Linked DNA regions of Methanotorris formicicus Mc-S-70. The protein of the gene in region 1 binds, or shares a complex with, the protein of each later gene. Links are inferred from orthologs where the notes say so. Each region holds a gene or a part of one and is shown on either strand. Other genes may lie near its edges.

Evidence for each region.
Region 2: the proteins of METFODRAFT_RS03735 (region 1) and METFODRAFT_RS01035 are in contact, whole or in part, in a crystal structure (PDB 2QMU), measured with the Saccharolobus solfataricus proteins. The link is inferred for Methanotorris formicicus Mc-S-70 from one-to-one orthologs. Residues at the interface, in WP_231918336.1 of Saccharolobus solfataricus: Met1, Leu2, Arg4, Leu5, Tyr6, Lys8, Leu9, Pro10, Ile106, Lys108, Lys109, Glu110, Lys111; in WP_009988771.1 of Saccharolobus solfataricus: Trp33, Pro65, Glu66, Gln148, Val151, Asp152, Val154, Ser155, Lys156, Ala159, Leu160, Tyr163, Arg164, Lys167, Ile180, Ile181, Pro182, Val183, Ser184, Leu186, His187, Ile189, Asn190, Asp192, Ser193.

What each region holds. Positions count from the first base shown.
Region 1 is NZ_AGJL01000015.1:216-17,725, reverse strand. What follows is about bases 9,899-12,767. They hold METFODRAFT_RS03735 (translation initiation factor IF-2 subunit beta), read right to left. Parts: upstream 11,609-12,767; coding sequence 11,189-11,608; downstream 9,899-11,188. Other genes in these bases: METFODRAFT_RS03730 (radical SAM protein), read left to right, coding at 11,783-12,767; METFODRAFT_RS03740 (DUF473 domain-containing protein), read left to right, coding at 10,812-11,183; METFODRAFT_RS03745 (proteasome assembly chaperone family protein), read left to right, coding at 10,078-10,788; ribC (riboflavin synthase), read left to right, coding at 9,899-9,970. Also shown: ileS (isoleucine--tRNA ligase), read right to left, coding at 1-357; METFODRAFT_RS03795 (DUF356 domain-containing protein), read right to left, coding at 362-757; METFODRAFT_RS03790 (RNA ligase partner protein), read right to left, coding at 784-1,452; METFODRAFT_RS03785 (DHH family phosphoesterase), read left to right, coding at 2,185-3,654; METFODRAFT_RS03780 (DUF504 domain-containing protein), read left to right, coding at 3,671-3,940; METFODRAFT_RS03775 (CBS domain-containing ParB/RepB/Spo0J family partition protein), read left to right, coding at 3,990-4,784; METFODRAFT_RS03770 (DUF354 domain-containing protein), read right to left, coding at 4,789-5,805; METFODRAFT_RS03765 (molybdopterin molybdotransferase MoeA), read right to left, coding at 5,861-7,048; METFODRAFT_RS03760 (AMP phosphorylase), read left to right, coding at 7,196-8,713; imidazoleglycerol-phosphate dehydratase HisB, read left to right, coding at 8,750-9,322; more of ribC, read left to right, coding at 9,500-9,898; more of METFODRAFT_RS03730, read left to right, coding at 12,768-13,330; METFODRAFT_RS03725 (cation:proton antiporter), read right to left, coding at 13,779-14,954; dph5 (diphthine synthase), read left to right, coding at 15,405-16,172; METFODRAFT_RS03715 (SLC13 family permease), read left to right, coding at 16,169-17,224; METFODRAFT_RS03710 (hypothetical protein), read left to right, coding at 17,229-17,474. UniProt on the Methanocaldococcus jannaschii protein: eIF-2 functions in the early steps of protein synthesis by forming a ternary complex with GTP and initiator tRNA.
Region 2 is NZ_AGJL01000003.1:28,496-32,705, forward strand. What follows is about bases 276-3,174. They hold METFODRAFT_RS01035 (translation initiation factor IF-2 subunit gamma), read left to right. Parts: upstream 276-1,058; coding sequence 1,059-2,291; downstream 2,292-3,174. Other genes in these bases: METFODRAFT_RS01030 (30S ribosomal protein S6e), read left to right, coding at 498-884; METFODRAFT_RS11265 (transposase), read left to right, coding at 2,363-2,572; METFODRAFT_RS01040 (DNA double-strand break repair nuclease NurA), read left to right, coding at 2,520-3,174. In the rest of the region: METFODRAFT_RS10840 (hypothetical protein), read left to right, coding at 35-172; more of METFODRAFT_RS01040, read left to right, coding at 3,175-3,650; METFODRAFT_RS01045 (helix-turn-helix domain-containing protein), read left to right, coding at 3,747-4,210. UniProt on the Methanocaldococcus jannaschii protein: eIF-2 functions in the early steps of protein synthesis by forming a ternary complex with GTP and initiator tRNA.

The DNA.
Region 1 (17,510 bases):
ACATTTTTCAATGAAGTTTTCTGTTCCAATTTTTGTTTCTATCTCCTTTTTGTTTTTTATTCCAAACTCGTTCTCAACCTTAACCTCTATTGGCAATCCGTGCATGTCCCATCCTGCTTTATCTAAAACATTGTATCCTTGCATCCTCTTAAATCTCAAAACGGTATCTTTAATTATTTTATTCCAAGCGGTTCCTAAGTGTATGGCCCCTGAACAGTATGGAGGACCATCAACAAAATAATACTCTGGATTTCCCTCATTCATTTTTTTTACTTTTTCGTATATTTTGTTCTTTTCCCAAAATTTTTTTATTTTTTTATCTAATTCTCTAAAATTCACTCCCTTAACTTGTTTCATTCCCTCACCTCAAGTGTTTATTCTTCTTTACGTTGTCTTTTTTGTCTTTATTTTTATTTTTGCTTTTGTAGTAACCTTTCAATGGTGGCATTCTTGGAAAATCCCTAAGTAGATCATCGTACATTTCGTATCTTTCACTGATAACAACAATATGTGCTGGCGGATGGATTTTTCTAATTCTATCAATTGCCTTTGGGGCATTTTCTTCAATCTTCGCAAGGCATGCCTTTTTGCAAGGTTTTTTAATCTCCCCTAAAATGTGTTTTAGTATCTCATCTGCTGCCTCAGGCAATATAATTCTTGGTTTTCCAATAATGGTTAATTCAGCATGTCTATCAACATCTGCTAAAGCATTTTTAATTTTTTCATAATTATCTCCCCTTATCAACAACAATACCATAATATTTCACCGTGTTTCTTTGATTTTTATTTGATATGACTTAGATATTCCTCAAGCATAAATGGGAAATCCCTCGCCTTAACAAATCTCAAGCCCAATCTCTGAGCCCATTTTTCAACACCCTCATCACTTGCTACAACAGCAGCATCAAGTTCTTTTGCCAATAAAAGAACATCTAAATCAGGAGCACTGTCCAAAGTTCCCACTCTCAACGCACTTCTATATTTATTTCTGAAGGTATTTATTGTTTTTGATAGAACTTGATTAATTACCTCTTCTCTGTTTAGTTCCTTTGATTGGGATAAACCATAGGTTTGCAATGCAGTTTCATACATTGTGTTTTCACCAATTCTCATGCCTTTATTTATCCTCTCCCTCAAATCTTTAATATACTCATAGAATATTTCTGAAGGTATCTTTATCTCATATCTATTTGGTGTTTTTTTAACCAACCACGTATCTACCTTAACTAACACATCCTTTGGACAATTTTCCCTCTCCAAAAATCCAATTAATTCATTATACACTGAAGGATATGGAATATGGCACGATATATCCAATTTCATTCTTGCCTCTGCTATCAAATCAAGAATTTTATCCGTACTTTCAGTGATGGTCTTTACCCCCAGTGCATCCCTTACTGAGGTGTCGGTAAGTGCTGTTGTATCCAAACAAAACCTCTGTTTTCTTGGCAATATATTCACCTAATCCATTTTTAATCTATTAATGTTATTTTGTTAGGATAAACCATACAATTCATAGTTTTAAATAGTTACACACGACAACATAAAAATTCACCAACTGTTTTGATCATAATTAGCCCACACTCCCTACGGATTTTTCACTTATAAGTAAGCAGGTAATGAAAATGTTTTTCATCTAATGCTTTACATATTAAATCTTTCATTTTAATAACTAAAGAAACTATTAAATACCTAGTTTCTTTTAATTGTATAAATAAATAACGATTTTAGTTGGATATATTGATTAATAGATTTTTAGCCAATATTAAAAAATAGTGTTTGATATGTAAATAGAACGTTTAATAATACTGCATAATTTAAAACTATAACTCAAAAAATGTATGATAGGGATTTTGGAAATTGCCACAATCTTTCATATTCAACACGTTTGGAGAACCAATAAACAGTAAAATATAAAATATAAAAACAAAAATTAGTAATCTCTTATTTATTGGATTCGAAATATTAGTATCACTTAAATTTTTGAAGTAAAGTAAAAACCATTTTAAATTTATTTTGAGTTTGTCCAACACGAACAACTTTAAATAAAACATATTGTTTAAATAACATAATCGACACTTGATAATAAATAAACAAAATTAAATTGATTTTTATTTATATAAATTTTGATGTGTTATTTAAATAGTCGATAGTGTTCAAAACCTACCTTATTGGAGGTAAAATATGATACTAATTATAGGATATGGTTCTTTTGGGCGTAGGGTTGTAAATTATAGTAAAAGTATCGACACTGTTACAGTAATTGACAATAAAGAAATGGTCTTTGATTCAGTTGAACAGGCGGATTTTAAATATGTTGTTGGAGATGCAACGGATGTTGAGGTTCTCAAGAAGGCCGGCATTGAAGAGGCAGATACTATAGTTATCTTAACAAACAATCCTGAAATTAATAGGAAAATAGCAGAGTTGGTTTGTGAACTGAATCCAAAAGCCCATAAAATCGCGAGGGGAATTCCAAAATATCCAGACTTGTATGATGGTCTACCGATTGATCGAATCATCTTCCCATTAGAGAGTGCAGCAAGGGAAGTTATAAAAGAAATTGAAAAATCAAAATTAAAGAGAAAATTACTTGGTCTAAAGAACATATTAATTAAAGCAAAAAGGGAATGTCTTGGCCCAAATAATGGCGAAAAAGAAGGTAATAAGGAAAAAGATATTGCACCTCTTTTGATAGTCACACACAACAATCCCGACCCTGATGCTATGGCAAGTGCTATGGCATTGAAAACTATCGCCTTAAAATGGGATATTGAGGCAGATATTGCATATGGGGGGAATATAGGGTTTGATGAAAATAAGGCAATGATAAACCTACTTGGTATAAAGATGAAACACATTAGGGATATTGATTTAAACAAATATTGTGCTATAGCAGTGGTTGATACATCAAGTTCAAAAAATCTGCCATTTGACCCAGAAACAAAAGAAATCGATATTATTATAGATCATCATGAAAATGGTGATTTAACTGCAAAATATATGGATATTCAGTCAGATATTGGGGCTACAGCAACAATTTTAACAGAATATTTGAGGGAACTTGATATCTCTCCAAGTGGGGATTTAGCAACAGCCTTATTTTATGCAATAGCATCCGATACAAACTACTTTAAAAGAAAAGTGACAAAAAAGGACTTTGACGCTGCGGGTTATTTGCAAGGACTAATTGATGCAAAAACCTTGCAGATGATTGAAAATCCCGATATGGACACGGAAACAATGGAAGTTCTTGCAAGAGCAATCTTAAACAGAAAAATTGTAAAGGGGAACATTGCACTCTCCTATGTTGGTGAGATAAGTAATAGAGATGCTTTACCAAGAGCGGCAGAGTTCTTGTTGAGAATGGAGGGAATAACAACAACATTTGTATTTGGTATTGTAGAAGATAATATCCATATATCTGCGAGAACTAAGGATTTGAGGGTTGATGTTGGAGATATTTTGAAGAAGGCATTTGACGGTGGAGGACATCAGGCAGCAGCCGCTGCATATATTCCATTGGGTATATTTAAGGCGGTCTCTGATAAAGAATCCTTAAGAAAACTTGTTGAAGAGGCAATAAGAACAAAAATCTTTGAAGTTATGGGTATAAAAGAAGAAGAAAAACAGAAAACATCAGAACAGTTATAAGTAAAAACGTGAAAAAATGCTAAAAGAGCTTATAAATAAGATACTTTGGCATCCTAAATACAACCCAGGGGATTTTGAAATTGTTTATTTACATAGGGGGACAGAGGATAATAAAAAGGCCGTATCTATGGATGAAATACACATTGAAGGCTCTTTTATAGTTCATGATACAACATACATTCCGATCCATAGAATTTTAGAAATTAGAAACAAAAAAACAAAAGAAATTTTATTCCAAAGAAATAAAGATGCCGATTTTATAGAAGAGTACGAAGACGAGGTTTAACACATTTTTGCTGTTTTACAACATTTAAAAAATTTTTGGATGGGGTAGGATGGTTAAAGTAAGTGAGTATATGACAAAAAAAGTGGATTGTCTCTCTCCTAACAATACAGTTAAAGATGCCATAAGATTCGTTAAAGAGACAGGTCATGATGCATTTCCTGTTGTTGTAGATGGTAAATTGGTGGGGATTGTTTCAGTTCATGATTTGGTAGGTAAGGATGAGGATGAAAAGGTAGGCAACATCATGACAAAAAGAGAAGACATGATTGTGGCTAAGCCAGATGCAAATATCATGGATGTTGGTAGATTGATGTTTAGGACTGGATTTTCTAAACTTCCTGTGGTTGATGATGAAAACAACTTAGTTGGAATAATAACAAACACGGATGTCATAAGGTCACAAATAGAGAAAACAACTCCTGAAAAACTAAATAAAATTGTAAAAACGTATGAAAACTTAGGGCTAAAAACAAGGGTTGAGAGGGGCTATGTTCCAATAGATGAACTTAAACCTACACAATCAAAGGTTCATGAGGATGAGTTAATTGGGAGAATGTATGAATTAAAGAAAGGTCTTGCAGAACCAATAATTGCCATAAAAACAAAAAGAAGCGGATATATTTTAGTTGATGGACACCATAGGGCAGTGGCTGCATATAAATTAGGCATACCAAAGTTAGATGCCCATATAATCCACATAGACACAGACAAAAAATTAGGCATAGAAAAAACTGCTGAAAGCCAAGGATTAAGAACACTTGGGGATATAAAAATTATCGATGAGGACAATGAGAACTCCATAAATCCCTACACCTTAAAATCAAAAACAAATTTTTTTGATTGAAAAATTATCTTTTTAAATAACTACAAACCTTTTCAAACATCAAATCTGTTGGATCTTCCAATTCGACATTTTTATTTTTAACTCCCAAATTTTCAATAATGTAACCAACTATTCTATTTACATTTTTTATATGAACCATCCTTCCCATCTTTATTAGATATTTATCAACACCAAGTAATTCCTTTGGATAGCAAGATACTGTTGGAATCCCTAAAACTGCTGCTTCTCTGTTCATAGTTCCCCCTGCCCCTATCATAGCATCTGCAAAATAGAGAAGAGATAGGGCATCTATTGTGTTGGGAACTATTGCATTTAGAGATATGTATTTTTCCCTCTGCTTTTCATCCCTTGGAAATGCCACAATATTACAATCTATTTTTTCCCTAAGTTTTTCTATGATTTTTGGAATTATGTCCTTTTTTCCATTACAGTAGGATGAATTTGGTCTTGCCCTCATGACTATTGTTGGATTATTATTATCTATCCCTAATTTTTTTAGTATGCCCTTATCAATTGGCAGTATTCCTTTTAGTCGTGAATTCACGTTTGCCACTTCACACGTTCCATTGAATGTTGTAAAGTTATTTCCCCCCATCTTTTTTAATTTACTCTTTTTCGTACCTATTGGAATGATTATGTCCTCTGCAAGTGGGAGGGTGAGTTTGTTTTGTGCCTCTGCATGTTCGTTATCAACAACAAAAATCACGGGAATGCCCAATCCAAAAGATACTCGTGGCAATTCAACGGAATGTTTTGCTATTGCAACCTTTGGCTTCTCTTTATCAACAATCTCAGTGAGTTCTATGATTCTCTTTGCAGAGTAGATTAACTTATCCTTTAAACTCTCTCCGTGTTTTCCAACACATATGTATTCAAATCCATATATATTTAGTAGTTCTTCCAAATTTTGGGATTTTCTTGTTGTTATTAGATAGTCGATCCCTTCTTTTTCAAATTTCTTTATCAGTTGTGAAAAATAATGAACATGAGGAGCATTTGTTAAATCCAACCACACATCCATGCAATCACCTTTAAATCCTAAAATCCTAAATTATAATTAACCTTTTTAAATTTTTTTAGAATAAATAAACTTCAACATACTCTCCCTTCTCATAACCTTCAACGTTCTCTGGGATTATTACATAACCATCTGCTTTTGTCAATGAGGAAATAACTCCACTTCCAGTAATTCTCAATGGTTCAACTTCAAAATCTTCAATTTTAATCCTAACAATATCTGTCCTGCCGAGTTCGGATGCGATGTTTCTCCTTAATGGAAGTTTTATTTTTTTTCTTTTTTTAAAGTAACTCCTTATAAATAACTCAAATTGAACAGTAGATGCCACTGGATATCCAGATAGGGTAAAAATTAATTTGTTGTTTATTTTACCAAATCCAAAAGGTTTTCCTGGCCTTATTTGGACACCATGAAGAACAATACCACCCAACTCATTAACCACTTCTATTATATAATCCCTATCTCCTACTGAAGTACCCCCTGTTGTAATCACAATATCGTTTTCAATTATTGCTTTTTTTATTAATGATTTTATCCTTTCCCTATCATCCACAACCTTTCCGTAAATTTTTGGATTCAAACCAGATTCTTTCACCAGGGCATATAACATTAATGAATTTGAATTTACTATTTTACTGTTATTTTTTAACTCTTCCATACTGATAACTTCTTCCAAATCAACGAGTTCATCCCCAGTTGATATAATTCCAACATTTACATTATAAACTTTAACCTCCTTTATTCCAACAGATGATAAAATTGATATGTGGTGCGGGGAGATGGCTTCCCCCTTTTTTAATAGTAAATCCCCCTTTCTAACATCCTCCCCAATCCTTGAGACATTTTCATAAGGATGAACTCCTTTATATATCTCAACAAAACCATCCTCTTCTTTGCAGTATTCCTTCATAACAACAGCATCAGCATTTTTAGGCATTTTTGAGCCAGTGAATACCTTTAAACATTCCCCTTCATTAATTTCCTTCTTTTCGACCAAATTTAAGATTAGGGGATTTGTGGTTGATGCTCCAAAAGTATCTTCTGCTCTAACTGCATAACCATCCATCGCTGCCCTATCAAACATAGGTAAATCTATTGGGGACATTATATCTTCATAAGATACCCTACCCAATGCATCCAATAAAGGGATTATTTTAAACTTATCTTTCAAAAACTTATTCCACTCATTAAAAACCATTTCTTTTGCCTTATCATAACTAATCAATTTTTTAAGCATCTTACCCATTTTATTCACCTTTATCCTTCATTAAAAGATATATTTCATTAAAGTTAAGTGATATGTGATTAATTAATGAAACAAATAATATTTAAAACACGACTGCGATATATTTTTAACGTAAATTATTTTTAAGTAAACTTCAGAGGGGATTACATGCTATTCTTAAAAGTGAAATTGTTTGATTTAGATATTGGGGTAAATGCAGTTGTTATTAATGAGGAGGATTTGAAAGGAACTCCTTACTATCCACAAGATAGGGTGTTGGTTGAAACTCCTGCAGGTTCTTTTGTTGGAGTATTGCATTCAACAAAAACATTAGTTAATAAGGGAGAAATAGGAATATTTAGAGAAATCACAAAAGAAATTCCCATCAAAGATGGAGACGAGGCCATAATAAGGCATGCTGAAACCCCACTTTCAGTGGCATATATAAGAAAGAAGATGGATGGCCAAACACTAAAACCTGAGGAAATACACACAATAATTGATGAAATGGTAACTGGAAAGTTATCAAATATTGAAAACACAGCATTTGTTACTTCTTTGTATATTAACGGCATGGATATGAAAGAAATTGAGGAAATGACAAGAAGAATGGCAGAAACTGGGGATATGATTGATTGGGATGAGAGTTTAGTGGTTGATGTGCACAGCATCGGGGGAGTTCCAGGAAACAAAACCGCTCTTTTGGTTGTTCCCATAGTGGCAGCGGCAGGATTAACGATACCAAAAACATCGTCAAGAGCAATCACATCAGCAGCAGGAACAGCAGACGTAGTTGAGGTTTTAACAAGGGTTGATTTATCGTTAGATGAGATAAAACAGGTGGTAACAACCACAAATGGTTGTATGGTTTGGGGAGGGGCTATTGACTTAGCCCCAGCAGATGATATAACAATAAACATTGAGAGACCACTTTCCATTGATCCTGAGCCACTACTTTTGTCAAGTGTAATGGCTAAGAAAATTGCTGCAGGCATTAAATATTTAGTTATAGACATCCCTACAGGCGAGGGGGCAAAGGTAAAGACTATAGATGAAGCAGCAAGTTTGGCAAGGAAGTTTATAGAACTTGGAGGAAGGGTAAATGTACATATTGAATGTGCAATAACCTACGGGGGCCAGCCAATAGGTAGGGCAATAGGTCCAGCATTGGAGGCAAGAGAGGCATTAATAGCATTGGAAAATTATAAAGAGGCCCCTTCAAGTTTGATTGAAAAAGCGGTGTCCTTGGCAGGAGTTCTCTTAGAAATAGGTGGGGTAGCACCACCTAAGAAAGGAAAGGATGTTGCAGAGGAGATTTTGACATCTGGAAAGGCATTGGAAAAGATGCATGAGATAATAACTGCCCAAGGTGGAGAACCAAAAAGTTCTGATGAAATTGAGATTGGGGAATATAAAGCGGAGATAATTGCACCAATAGATGGATATGTGACTCAAATTTCAAACAAACTTATAACAAAGGTGGCAAAAGAGGCTGGGGCCCCAAAGGATAAAAAAGCAGGAGTACTTTTAAATGTTAAAATTGGAAATGAGGTTGAAAAAGGAGACTTGCTCTATACGATATACTCAAGTTCAGAAGAGAGGTTAAACTCAGCAGTTAAACTGGCAAGAAGAACCTATCCTATCAAAGTTGAAGGAATGTTGTTGAAAAGAATAAGTAAATTCTAACTATTTTTAATAATTTTTTGAACTGTCGGTGAAACCATGAGGGTTGTTGAAATCAAAAGGGAAACAAAAGAAACAAAAATTGAGTTAAAAATCAATATAGATGGAATTGGAAAATACGACATAGATACAGGCATACCTTTTTTTGACCATGTTCTGTCTTCCTTTGCAAAACATGGGGCTTTTGATTTATATATTAAGGCTGAAGGTGATTTGGAGGTTGATGACCACCACACTGTTGAGGATGTAGGGATTTGCTTAGGAATGGCATTGGATAAAGTTGAAAAAAAGAACATCAATAGGTTTGGATGGGCAATAGTGCCAATGGATGAAGCAAGGGCAATGGTTGCAATTGATTTGGGTGGAAGACCTTATGTTTTATCCCAATACACGCCAAGAAGGGATAAAGTTGGTGATTTATCGACTGAAAATGTAAAGCATTTTTTTGAGGCTTTGGCAAACAATGCAAAAATGAATATCCATTTTGAGGTTATTGGAGAAAACGAACACCACAAAATAGAGGCATTGTTTAAGGCATTTGGTGTTGCTTTGGATATGGCTACGAGAATCGATGAAAGAAAGGGAGTTGTTAGCACAAAAGGAGTTATTTAGAGTAATTCTTTATACCTCCGAGCATTTGCGAGGAGGTATCTCCGCGGGATGAAACGACGCGGCGTTTCGTTTAAGGCATTTGGTGTTGCTTTGGATATGGCTACGAGAATCGATGAAAGAAAGGGAGTTGTTAGCACAAAAGGAGTTATCTAAATTAAAAATTTTGTGGTGAGGAATATGACAATAAAAGTAGGTATTGTAGATACAACATTTGCAAGGGTTGATATGGCTTCTGCAGCAATAAAAAAATTAAATGAATTGACATCAAAAATAAGGATAGTTAGATATACTGTTCCGGGAATAAAGGATTTGCCTGTAGCATGTAAGAAGTTGATTGAGGAAGAGGGTTGTGAGATTGTTATGGCCCTTGGAATGCCTGGAAAAGCGGAGAAGGATAAAGTTTGTGCCCATGAGGCATCCCAAGGTTTAATGTTAGCACAGTTGATGACAAACAAGCACATAATAGAGGTCTTTGTTCATGAGGATGAGGCAGAGGATGAAAAAGAACTCGAATGGCTTGCAAAGAGGAGAGCAGAGGAACATGCTGAAAATGTTTATTATTTGTTGTTTAAACCAGAATATCTAAGGAAAAATGCTGGTAAAGGTTTAAGGCAAGGATTTGAAGATGCAGGGCCTGCAAGATTATAATCTACAAAATTCAGATTTTATTTAAATCTTGCAATAATCAAAAATCATAAATTATAATTTAATTAAATATAATTAAAATATAATCTAAATTACATGGTGGGGGTAAAATGGAATACATCACCAAAAAAGAAATCGATTTTAAAAATCCTATTGTCATCGAGGGGTTTCCCAGCGTTGGATTGGTTGGAAGTATAGCAGCACATCAAATTATAAAAAACCTTAAACTTGAGTATATCGGATACTTTGATACTCCGGAAGTGCCTCCAATAAACCTTGTCGAGGAGGGGGTGGTTTATCCATCAATAAGGGTTTATGGAAAAGAGGATTTGATTGTCCTATTTTCTGATGTGATAATTCCGCCAATTGTGGTTCATAGCCTCTCGGATAAAATTGTTGAAACATTAATATCGATTAATCCCCAAGTGGTTATATCTTTAGGAGGACTTGCCACTGGAAAATCTGAAAAGGTTTATGGAATAGCATCTTCAAAGGATCTTCTGGAAATTTTTGAAAAATACGAGATACCTATTTTAAAGTTTGGAATGGTTGGAGGAGTATCTGGAAGTTTGATGGTAAAAAGTAACAACAACAAAATACCTGCAATTGGCCTACTCGCTGAGACAGTTGGCATAAGGCCTGACCCGAGAGGGGCATCAAACCTTATAAATGTTTTAAACAGGATCTACAATCTTAACGTGGATGTGGAGGAGTTGATAGAAGAGGCAGATAAGATTGATGAAAAGATAAAGCAGTTAGCACAGGAGCATGCAAAATTGATGACAAAAACTGCAAGAAGTGAGTATCCAATGTATCTATAATAAAAAACAAAAAAGGGGTATTTATGAGGATCATTGCATTGGCAGGGATATCACCACATGCATTGTCAGAACTTATAAAAAATCATATAAAAACCCTAAATTTGAAGAGTGCAGATAATTTATTGGCTTTAAAATCTGTTGACGTTGGGGATTTTATATTTATTACATCAGTTGTAAAAGATGACATAATCCCTGGAACAGAAGGGATAATTGGAAGGGTAAAAAAAGTTTCCATTGTTCATCAAAAAATACAATCAGAAGTTTCAGAAGAGAGGGAATGTGTGGTTGGGAAAATTCAAATTGAAATGATTGGTTTTGGAACTTGTGTAGATATTAATGATATGGAAGTATTAAGTCCCACAATTCTAAATGTCGTTATGAAATCGATTTATTAAAGATTTTATATTAATTTTATAGGTCTTATAGCACCACAAGCCATGCATTTGAGCATGTGGATTCTTCCTTCTTTAATGATTTTCGTATCTGGTTTTCCACACTCGTGGCACAAAACATACTCCTTCATGAAATCTTGGATTTTTGAGTTTACTAAATAAGCACTAAACCTACCTTGCAAAACAAGCCTTGCTCCTTCAATATCTCCAGCAGTACCAAGTTCCTTCATAATATACTTTGCAAAGTAGTTTACATCCCTATCAATTAATTTAGCAATTTCTCTAAAGTTTCTAATTATTGTTCTACTACCTTCAACAAAGACCTCTGCTTCAGGAATCTCAAATCTCACATCCTTAAACACATCTTCTGGAAGTTGTTCCCTTGCCCTCTTTAGTAATGCATCATAATCATAATAATCAATACTCATCATTATCACCTCATAAATGAAATAGTTCTTTTTGATATATTAATGTTTGTTTACGAATTCAACATCAAAATTAAAAGAAATGATACTTTATTTAAATTTTATAATAAAAATTCACCTCAGAGCTCATACGGCTCATCATAAAAATCAGTAAAACAATTCATCATCGGTGATTAAATGAGGTTTTTAATTTTAGATGGCTATACCGACGAACCAGCAGGATTAGGGGTTCCTCCATATATAGGCATATACCCAAGATACATTGCAGGAGTGCTAGATAAATTTAACCAGGAAGTGTATTATATAACTATCGATAAATTTAGGGAAATTAGGGGAAAGTTTGATTTTAATAAGTTTGATGCTGTCATTGCTATTTGCGGATTTCACACGCCGGGAAAGTATTTAAATGCAAATCCAGCAACATTGAGAGAAATTGTTTCTATTCTTTATAACTTTAAGGGTTTAAAAATCCTTGCAGGACCGAGTGCAACAAAATTTGGCTCATCCATTGAAGGGGGAACAATAAAAGATGAGAGCAAATTAAAGGCATTCTTTGATATTGTTGTGGAGGGAGATGCTGAGGCAGTTTTGCATGATTATTTTTTGAATAATTGCAAAATTGAAAATATAGATACAAGAAGATTGAGAGCCTACGATGAGTTGAGAGAATTTGCCATCAGAGGGGCAAAGATAGTTAAGCAACACCCTTCTTATCCATACATAATTGCTGAGATTGAAACCTACAGGGGATGTGCAAGGGCTTTGAGTGGAGGGTGTAGTTTTTGCACAGAGCCGAGGAGATTTGGAACTCCAAAATTTAGGGATGCAAAGGATATAATTGAGGAAATTAAGGCATTATACAACTTTGGTATTAAATACTTCAGAATTGGAAGGCAACCGTGCATATTCTCATATAAATCAAAGGAAAGTGAAAAGGAAGAGGTTCCAAAGCCAAATGTGGAAGAAATTGAGAAACTTTTTAAGGGCATCTGGAATGTGGCAAATCCTGAGGTTTTGCATATAGATAATGCGAATCCATCTGTAATAGCAAGGCATGAAGAAAGCAGAGAAGTTGCAAAAATTTTGGTTAGGTATTGCACTGGAGGAAATGTTGCTGCATTTGGTGTGGAGAGTTTTGATGAAAAGGTTATTAAGAAGAATAACCTCCTAACTATGCCAGAGGATGTTTTGAAGGCGGTTGAAATTTTAAATGAAATTGGAGGAAAAAGAAGCGAGACAGGATTGCCCTATCTCTTACCTGGAATTAACTTACTTTATGGATTAAGAGGAGAAACAAAAGAAACGTTTAAGATAAACTACAATTATTTGAAGGAAATTTATGATAGGGGATTAATGTTGAGGAGAATAAATATAAGGCAGGTAGTTCCATTCTTTGGAACTGATTTAACTATTAAAGATATTGAAAAAGGTAAAAAAAGAAAGAGTCTATTTTTAAGTTTTAAAGAAAAGGTTAGGAAAGAGATTGATAATCCAATGCTAAAAAGAGTTGTTCCAAAAGGCACGATATTAAAAAATGTCTTTGTTGAAGTTAAAGAGAAGGATGACTTATTCTTCGGCAGGCAATTTGGTAGTTATCCTATTTTAGTTGGAATAAAAGAGAAAAACTTAAAAATTGGGGAGTTTGTTGATGTTGAGGTTATTGATTATGGAAGGAGGTCAATAACTGGAAAGATTGCCGTTTCCATCCTTGTTTTAATGGACTAAGATTTCAAACAAGTCTTGGATGAATTCGGTGTTGATAGGATAGGTTTCCATCCTTGTTTTAATGGACTAAGATTTCAAACCCTTAACTTACTTCTTTTTTATTGTAATTACTTGTATATATACTTTTCTTTTTGAACCTAAATTTTCTTACTGCTTAATTATTAAAACCTTTATAAAAGCAAGAAAGATTGTGCAATTTCTTTTTAAATCAACTGCACAACCACGCTAATAAATCTTGATAATTAGACCTTATTTTATATTATCTAAAACCAATCTAAACTTAAAATATGCTAAATAAAAACAAACAACAAAAATATCTAAAAAATAACAAATTTCCATTAAAAAAATCAGTAATACTTTTCATGAATTTTCTAGTACTAAAATTAAGGTAGGGGTATATAAAACCAAGAAAGATTAATTAAAAAAACTAATGAGCATATCAAATAATCTAATCATTCTCCAAAAACCTATCAACATTCTTAACAACAATACTCTTAACTCCTATTGGTGTTATCATGGCCGTTACAATGGAGAGAGCAACTATCGCAACAAAGACATCATCTGATATAATTCCCAACTCCCTACCAACTGATGCTGCAACTAATGAAGCGGAGATTTTTGGAACTGTTAATAAAGAACCAACAAAACTCTTCATCTTATCATAACCCAAAATTCTCAATGATATTAATCCAGAAGTCAATTTTAACAACACAGCACTGATAATCGTTACCAATACAAGTCCTAAATTGTTTAAGTTAAATATAACCCCTACATTTGTCTCCATACCCAAAACTAAGAAGAATATTGGTATAAAGAACCCATAACCAATAGCATTTAAGTTTTTGTTTAATAACTCATCATGCTCTTCTTTAGTCAATGCCTCACTAACGGCAACACCAGTTATAAATGCCCCAACGATTGGATGTAACCCCAAAATCTCCCCGATTAATATAGAAATTAATATAATGAACAGTACAAAATGAATTCTCTGAATGTGGAGTTTTTCAAAGTTTTTGAATATGATTTTTGATAGGTAAGGGATAGCCAACAACAACCCCCCAATGTATAATGCCGTTGAAATTAAAAACATCCAGATGTCTGATGTTATTGCATTTGTTTCACTCAACTTGATAACGATAGATAATAATATCAATGTAATTAAATCAATCAATATAGTTGCACTCAACATCATCGTTCCCAACTTTGTTTTAACCATTTTAAGTTCATCCATTAATGCATAGACAATTCCAACAGAATGGGAGGCAAATATAACTGAATATAACAAACTTCCAGTAAATCCAAGCCCCAAATATTTTCCAACAAAGTATCCCCCAACACCAGGAATTATGAGGGAAAATAAACTAACAACCATAGAGTTCTTAAACTCTTCCCTCAAAGTTTCATTATCAACTTCCAAACCAGCCAAGAACATCAAAAATATCGCTCCAAATGAAGAAAATATCTTTAAAGTTTCATCAATTTGGAGAATATTTAAACCATATGGTCCTATTAAAATACCTGCCAACATAATTGATGTTATAGCGGGAACGTTAAACTTCCTCAATAAATTAGGGACAATAAACACTGTGGCAATAATTATAAAGAACAATAAATACTCATCCACAATTTCACCGTGCACATTGTATAACTCGTATCTCGTTTAAAATCATTTAACATTAATTTGGAAGTTAAATATCATTTAATTGTAGAACGACTATATCTACCCCACTTGGTGATAATGAATTTTGAAAGATTAAATTATGATATTTAAAATAATTAATTTTAACCATTTATAATGCAAACTAATAGATGACACCTACTAACTTTAAATTTTAAATTAAATGTTTGCTAAACATTGTAGATTGAAATTTAAGATTATGATACTCATTCGCAAAACGTCCAATAAACTTGCAAAAGTTTTAAATATGCCCATATCTTTATCTACTCCATATTTATTATTAACTATTTGGAGGATAATAGGATTTATTTTAGTATAATTGGGATTATCTGGCGAAAAAATAAAAAATAAAAAAATATAATTTTAAATAATGTCAAGTTCAGTTTTGGTGGGATTATGCTCATTTTGGCAGGATTAGGATTGTATGATGAAAAAGATATGCCGTTAAAAACCTTAGAATTTGCTAAAAAAGTAGATAAAATCTATGCAGAATTCTATACAGCAATTTTGACAGGAACAACCATTGAAAAAATAGAGGAAACACTTGGAAGAAAAATCGAAGTTTTAAGTAGAGAAAAGGTTGAATACGAAACAGAAAAATTGATTGAGGAGGCAAAAGAAAAAGACATAATGTTTTTAACGGCGGGAGACCCAATGGTTGCAACAACACACGTTGATTTGGTAGTTGAAGCAAAAAAGAAAGGTATTGAAGTTGTTATTATAAATGCCCCATCCATCTACTCAGTAGTTGGGATAACAGGCTTGCAATTGTATAAATTTGGTAAAACAACCTCAATTGTCTTCCCAGAACCAAATTATTTCCCAGAGACGCCTTATGATGTTATAAAGGAAAATTTAAAGATGGGGTACCATACATTATGCCTCTTAGATATCCATGCAGATAAAAATAAATTCATGACTGCAAATGAGGGGTTAAAAATCCTCTTAGAATTGGAAAAAAGAAGAAAGGAAAATATTATAAGCGAGAATACAAAGGTCGTTGTTGTCGCAAGGGTGGGAAGTTTAAAGCCAAAGTTGGTTTATGGCAAAATAAAGGATTTGATTGATTATGACTTTGGGGAACCATTGCACTGCATAATCATTCCTGGAAAACTGCATTTTATGGAAGAAGAGGCATTAAAATATCTGTGTGAGAATGTATGAGTGTAAAAATTGATGAAGTTATTTTTTTATTTTTTATTTCTATTTCAGTATTATTCCTAATTTTCTTAATAAAACCTATTGAAATCATAGATATTATAAATTGGAAGACAATTTTTAGTTTATTTTATATGTTGGTGGTTGTGAATCTTTTAAAGGATTGTGGATTTTTGGAATGGATTTCATTAAAGATACTAAAAAGAACAAAGAGAATCTTTATTGTCTTAATCATACTTACCATAATTTTATCCATGTTTGTGACAAATGACATTGCACTCTTTGTTGTAATTCCAATAACCCTAATCGTTGCAAAGTACTGCAATATCGACTTAAGAAAAATCCTCATACTTGAGGGGATTTCAGCAAACATTGGGAGTTCTCTAACCCCTTTTGGAAATCCGCAGAATTTATTCATTTATTACCATTACAATTTAAACCCTATGAAGTTTATAATGAATATGATACCATTTGAAATTTTAGGTATTTTAGTTTTAATTCCGTTTTTGGATTTAGGGAGGATAAGTAATATAAAGATAATAAAAACTCAAAAATTTGAAAAAGAGTGGATAAGTTATTTGATAGTGTTCATACTCGTTATTGCATCAATCTTAGGTATTTTTAATCATGTCTACTTGTTACCAATAATTCTCCTCATCATACTTGTCAAAAGGATAAAAATTGATTATCTTTTCATCTTAACGTTTTGTGCATTGTTTATTGATATTGAAGGTTTGAAGAGATTGGGAATTATGGAACTCTTCAAAATCAATTGTGAAAATAATATATTCACCATGATATATGCATCATTATTATCCCAAATAATCTCAAACGTTTCAACAACTATTCTATTATCAAACATATATAACAACTGGCTACCAATTGCCTATGGTGTGAATGTTGGTGGGAATGGGACTTTAATTGCTTCCTTTGCAAATTTAATAACTTTGAGATTGTCCGATGGAAAAATAAGTATTGTTAGGTTTTTAACATTTGGTATTCTAATTTATATTCTGCATTTAATTGTATTGGTTATTTATTTATATGTTATTTGGTGAGAAAATGCCAAGTGTAGAACTTTATGAAAAAATAAAAAATTTAGTCAATGATGAAGAAAAAGCAGAGAAAATTTGTGAAATAGTTAGTACAATTTTAGAAGAAAATAGAAAAGAAAACGAACTACAAAATAAAATATTAAAGGAAAGATTAGACTTTTTAACTTTTGCAGTATCCATCCTTATATTATTCACAAATCCTCTAATTCTTATTATAGTCTTTATTGTTTATGTTATTTGTAAAAAATCTTAATCACATCAAAACTTTTAAAAAGTTTCATCAAAGGAT
Region 2 (4,210 bases), on another replicon or contig:
TTTTATGGGGGTTGGGGTAAAGGTCGATGACCCAATGGAGCATTTTGTGGGGACTCCCGCCCACAAACACTGTGATGAAGTCGGGGAGGCTAAGGGAGAGATATTAGTTGTTTGCGTTAAATATTGGAAAAATACCTTAATAAATTTAAGGAAGATTTACAACCTATTTTAAAATTTTAAGACAAATATAACCATTTAAGAATTTGGAATATATGAATATCCACTGCAACCTTCGGTTGCAGGGAAGTTGGATAATTATAGATTATCCAACTATTCCAATAAAATTCGCAAACAACTAATAGTTGCCCACGGAATTAGTGATGGCTATTGAATATAAAAAATTCTAAATATCAATAAAATATTCTTTAAATTTAATGAGGCATAACCAATCATAACGTAGGCAACCATAGTTAAAAATAAGAATAAAACTATTTTTCGTTGTTAAAATTAAATTTAATAGAAAAACAGCCAACAATAATAAAAAAGGAGGATTAACTATGGCAAAGTTTAAAGTTGTAGTTGCTGACCCAAAAGAAGGAAAATGCTACCAAATGGAAGTTGAAACAGATGCATTAATTGGGAAAAAGATTGGCGATATTGTAGATGGAAAAATCGTTGGATTGGAAGGATACAAGTTACAAATCACTGGTGGTTCTGACCAGTGTGGATTCCCAATGAGACCAGATGTTCACGGCAGTGGAAGAGTAAGAATCTTATTAAGTAAGGGCCCAGGATTTAAGCCAAAAGAAAAAGGTGAAAGAAGAAGAAAAACTGTAAGAGGAAATACAATATCAAGTGACATTGTTCAAGTAAACACAAAAATTGTTGAGTATGGGGACAAATCTGTCTCTGAATTATTAGGTTTAGGTGGAGGAGAAGAATAATTTTTTAATCTTTTTTATTTTTGATTTTTGAGTTACATCTGTTTTTGGTTTTATTTTGGGTTTTTACGTGAACTATAAAAATCATTAATGCTATTATTTTTATATGCGATAATTTAATTTAATGTTAATTCTGATGATTAATAGCAATATTTAAAGATTACCGAGAGGGATATCATGACTAAAAGAAGACAATCAGAAGTTAATATTGGAATGGTGGGGCACGTTGACCATGGAAAAACTTCATTAACAAGGGCATTGACTGGAGTTTGGACTGACACACATAGTGAGGAGTTGAAGAGAGGAATCTCTATTAGGTTGGGATATGCAGATTGTGAAATAAGGAAGTGTCCAAAATGTCCAGAGCCAGAGGCATATACAATAAAGGAAGTCTGTCCTAAATGTGGTTCTAAAACAAAGTTTTTAAGGAAAGTATCTTTTGTTGACTCCCCAGGACATGAGACATTAATGGCTACCATGCTCTCTGGAGCATCTTTAATGGATGGGGCTATTTTGGTTATTGCTGCAAATGAACCATGCCCACAACCTCAAACAAAAGAACATTTAATGGCATTAGATATTTTAGGGGTTAAAAATATCATTATAGTACAGAATAAGATTGATTTAGTTGATGAAGAAAAGGCATGGGAAAACTATAAACAAATTAAGGAGTTTGTAAAGGGAACTGTTGCAGAAAACGCCCCAATAATTCCAATTTCAGCACATCATGAGGCAAATCTTGACGTACTTTTAAAGGCAATCCAAGATTTCATCCCAACACCAGAGAGAAATCCTGAATTACCCCCAAGAATGTATGTTGCAAGAAGTTTTGATGTTAATAAGCCGGGAACTGAAATAAAGAAATTAAAAGGTGGGGTTTTAGGGGGAAGTATTATTCAGGGGATTTTAGAGGTTGGAAAAGAAATTGAAATAAGACCAGGAATCCAAGTTACAGAGGGTAATAAAACATACTGGAAACCATTAACAACAAAGATTGTTTCACTTGCAGCAGGAGGGAAGGGTGTTAAAAAAGCATATCCTGGAGGTTTAGTTGGGGTTGGAACTGAATTGGACCCTTCATTGACAAAATCAGATTACTTAAGCGGTAGTGTTTTAGGAGAGCCGGGAACTTTGCCACCAGTACGTGAGAGAATTACTATAAAAGCACATCTATTGGACAGGGTTGTTGGTTCAAAAGAGGAACTTGTTATAGAGCCATTAAGAACAAGTGAGGTTTTAATGATTAACGTTGGAACTGCAACAACTGTTGGAGTTATCACCTCTGCAAGAGGAGATATTGCAGATATAAAATTAAAACTTCCAATCTGTGCAGATAAAGGGGATAGAGTTGCATTGAGCAGAAGAATCGGTTCAAGATGGAGATTAATTGGATATGGAATTATTCAATAAATTTTTTTATTTTCTGATAGTGTGATTTAACACTATTAAAATTAAAACCAAAACGCTCATCTTATAATTTTATGAGCGTCGAAGTATATAAGTTATTCATACCAAAGGATGAGGAGTGTATTGCAATTATAAGGGAGATTAGATGGAGTGATAGATATATTTGCCCATATTGTGGTTCGAAAGATGTTGTTTTAAAAGGCAAAGAGCGTTTATTTTTTTGGTGGTGGTATGGATTTATCCATAATTTTAAAAAAGAAAGGGGTTATAAGGAAAAAAATTGAGGAATTGGAAAACAAAAATTTAAATGTTAACGATTATTGGGTTGAGTGTGATTTTAATAACCCAAAGGATTTATTTTTTGGTGGAGGGGACGGAAGTTTTAACAATATTGATTATATTTCCTACTCGTTGTATATGATTGGGAGTATCTCCTATTTGCATAGAGTTGGTGAAAAGATAGAGAGGGCAAAATCCAGTTATGATATTGATATTATACAACCATATGTTTCTGTTAGAGATAGATTAAGACTCTATATGCTAACAATGGAATTGAAAAATGCACTATGGACTTTAGAAAATAAGGGTGTTGATTACTATTTAATTGATGGCTCGCTATATTCTCTTTTAATCCAAACACACACCTATGGTTCAAAATACGTGGATGTTGAAGAGATATACAATAATTATAGCAAAGAAATAAAGAATTTAATTGAAGAGGAAATTAAAAGTGGGGATATTCGCATAACATCAAATAATATTGAAGTTGAAGATAAAAATGAAAAAATTGTATTAGAGCAAGTTGAATACATAATAACTTTTTTGGAGTTGTTAAAAAAGTATAAGGATAGATTAATAGGCATCTCAAAAACTTCAAAGATAAACATATATTTCAAAAATGCACTAATGCCAGATATTGCAGTATTTTCAAAAAATACAAAAAATAGTGGATATTCAATACCGATAAGTATTGAAAATTTAAAAAAAGAGATGGAGGAAATAGAAGAAATGGAAAAAAATAGCAACAAACTCAAAAGAAAACATGATTACTTAAAAAGAATAATAAACAACATTGAATATATAAATAAATTTGAGAACGTTTTAGACAATCTCTACCTGCAATTTGTTAGGTTAGAGAATAATAAAGGTATCCTTGGAATCTCTTCATTAAAACCTATAGATGAACATGTACTATCAAGTTTAAGAGAAATCTCTGTAAACGGCTACCCATATATATTAAAAAAATCCCATGAAAATGTTGAGATAACGGATGATGCATTAGAGATGTGTGCAAAAATTCTAAAGATTAATGAGACTGTTGATAGGTATCTCCTCAAAAAGCAGAGAAGAATGGGTTTATGATTTTTATTATTTTTTTATCCATCAACTTCGTCAAATAACGAATATAATTACAACAAAATCGAAATGTTTTTATACAAAAAATTTGAAGGTATAGACATGGAAAAGATAGCAATACATATTACTGGGGATATAGTATTGTCAGAGAATCCTGGAAAGGCAATGAAGAAGTGGCGGGAACTCTTTAACATCCCGCAAATTGAGGTAGCAAGATATTTAGGGGTTACTCCCTCTGTTGTAAGTGATTATGAAGTTGGGAGAAGGAGAAATCCTGGAGTTGGAATGATAAAAAAATACGTCCATGCTTTGATTGAGATAGATAAGGAAAAGGGAGGACACACCCTTAAAGCATTGAGAAGAATATTGGATACCCCTCCATCTATAAAGGCAATACTTTCCATTAAAGAATATGAGAATCCAATAACTATTGAAGAATTTGCCAGAACAATTGATGCAAAAATTGCATATGGAGAAAATTTGGGCAATATCATTTACGGGCATACTGTTGTAGATAGCATAAAGGCAATCCTTGAAATGGATGGGCAGGATTTTTTAAACCTCTA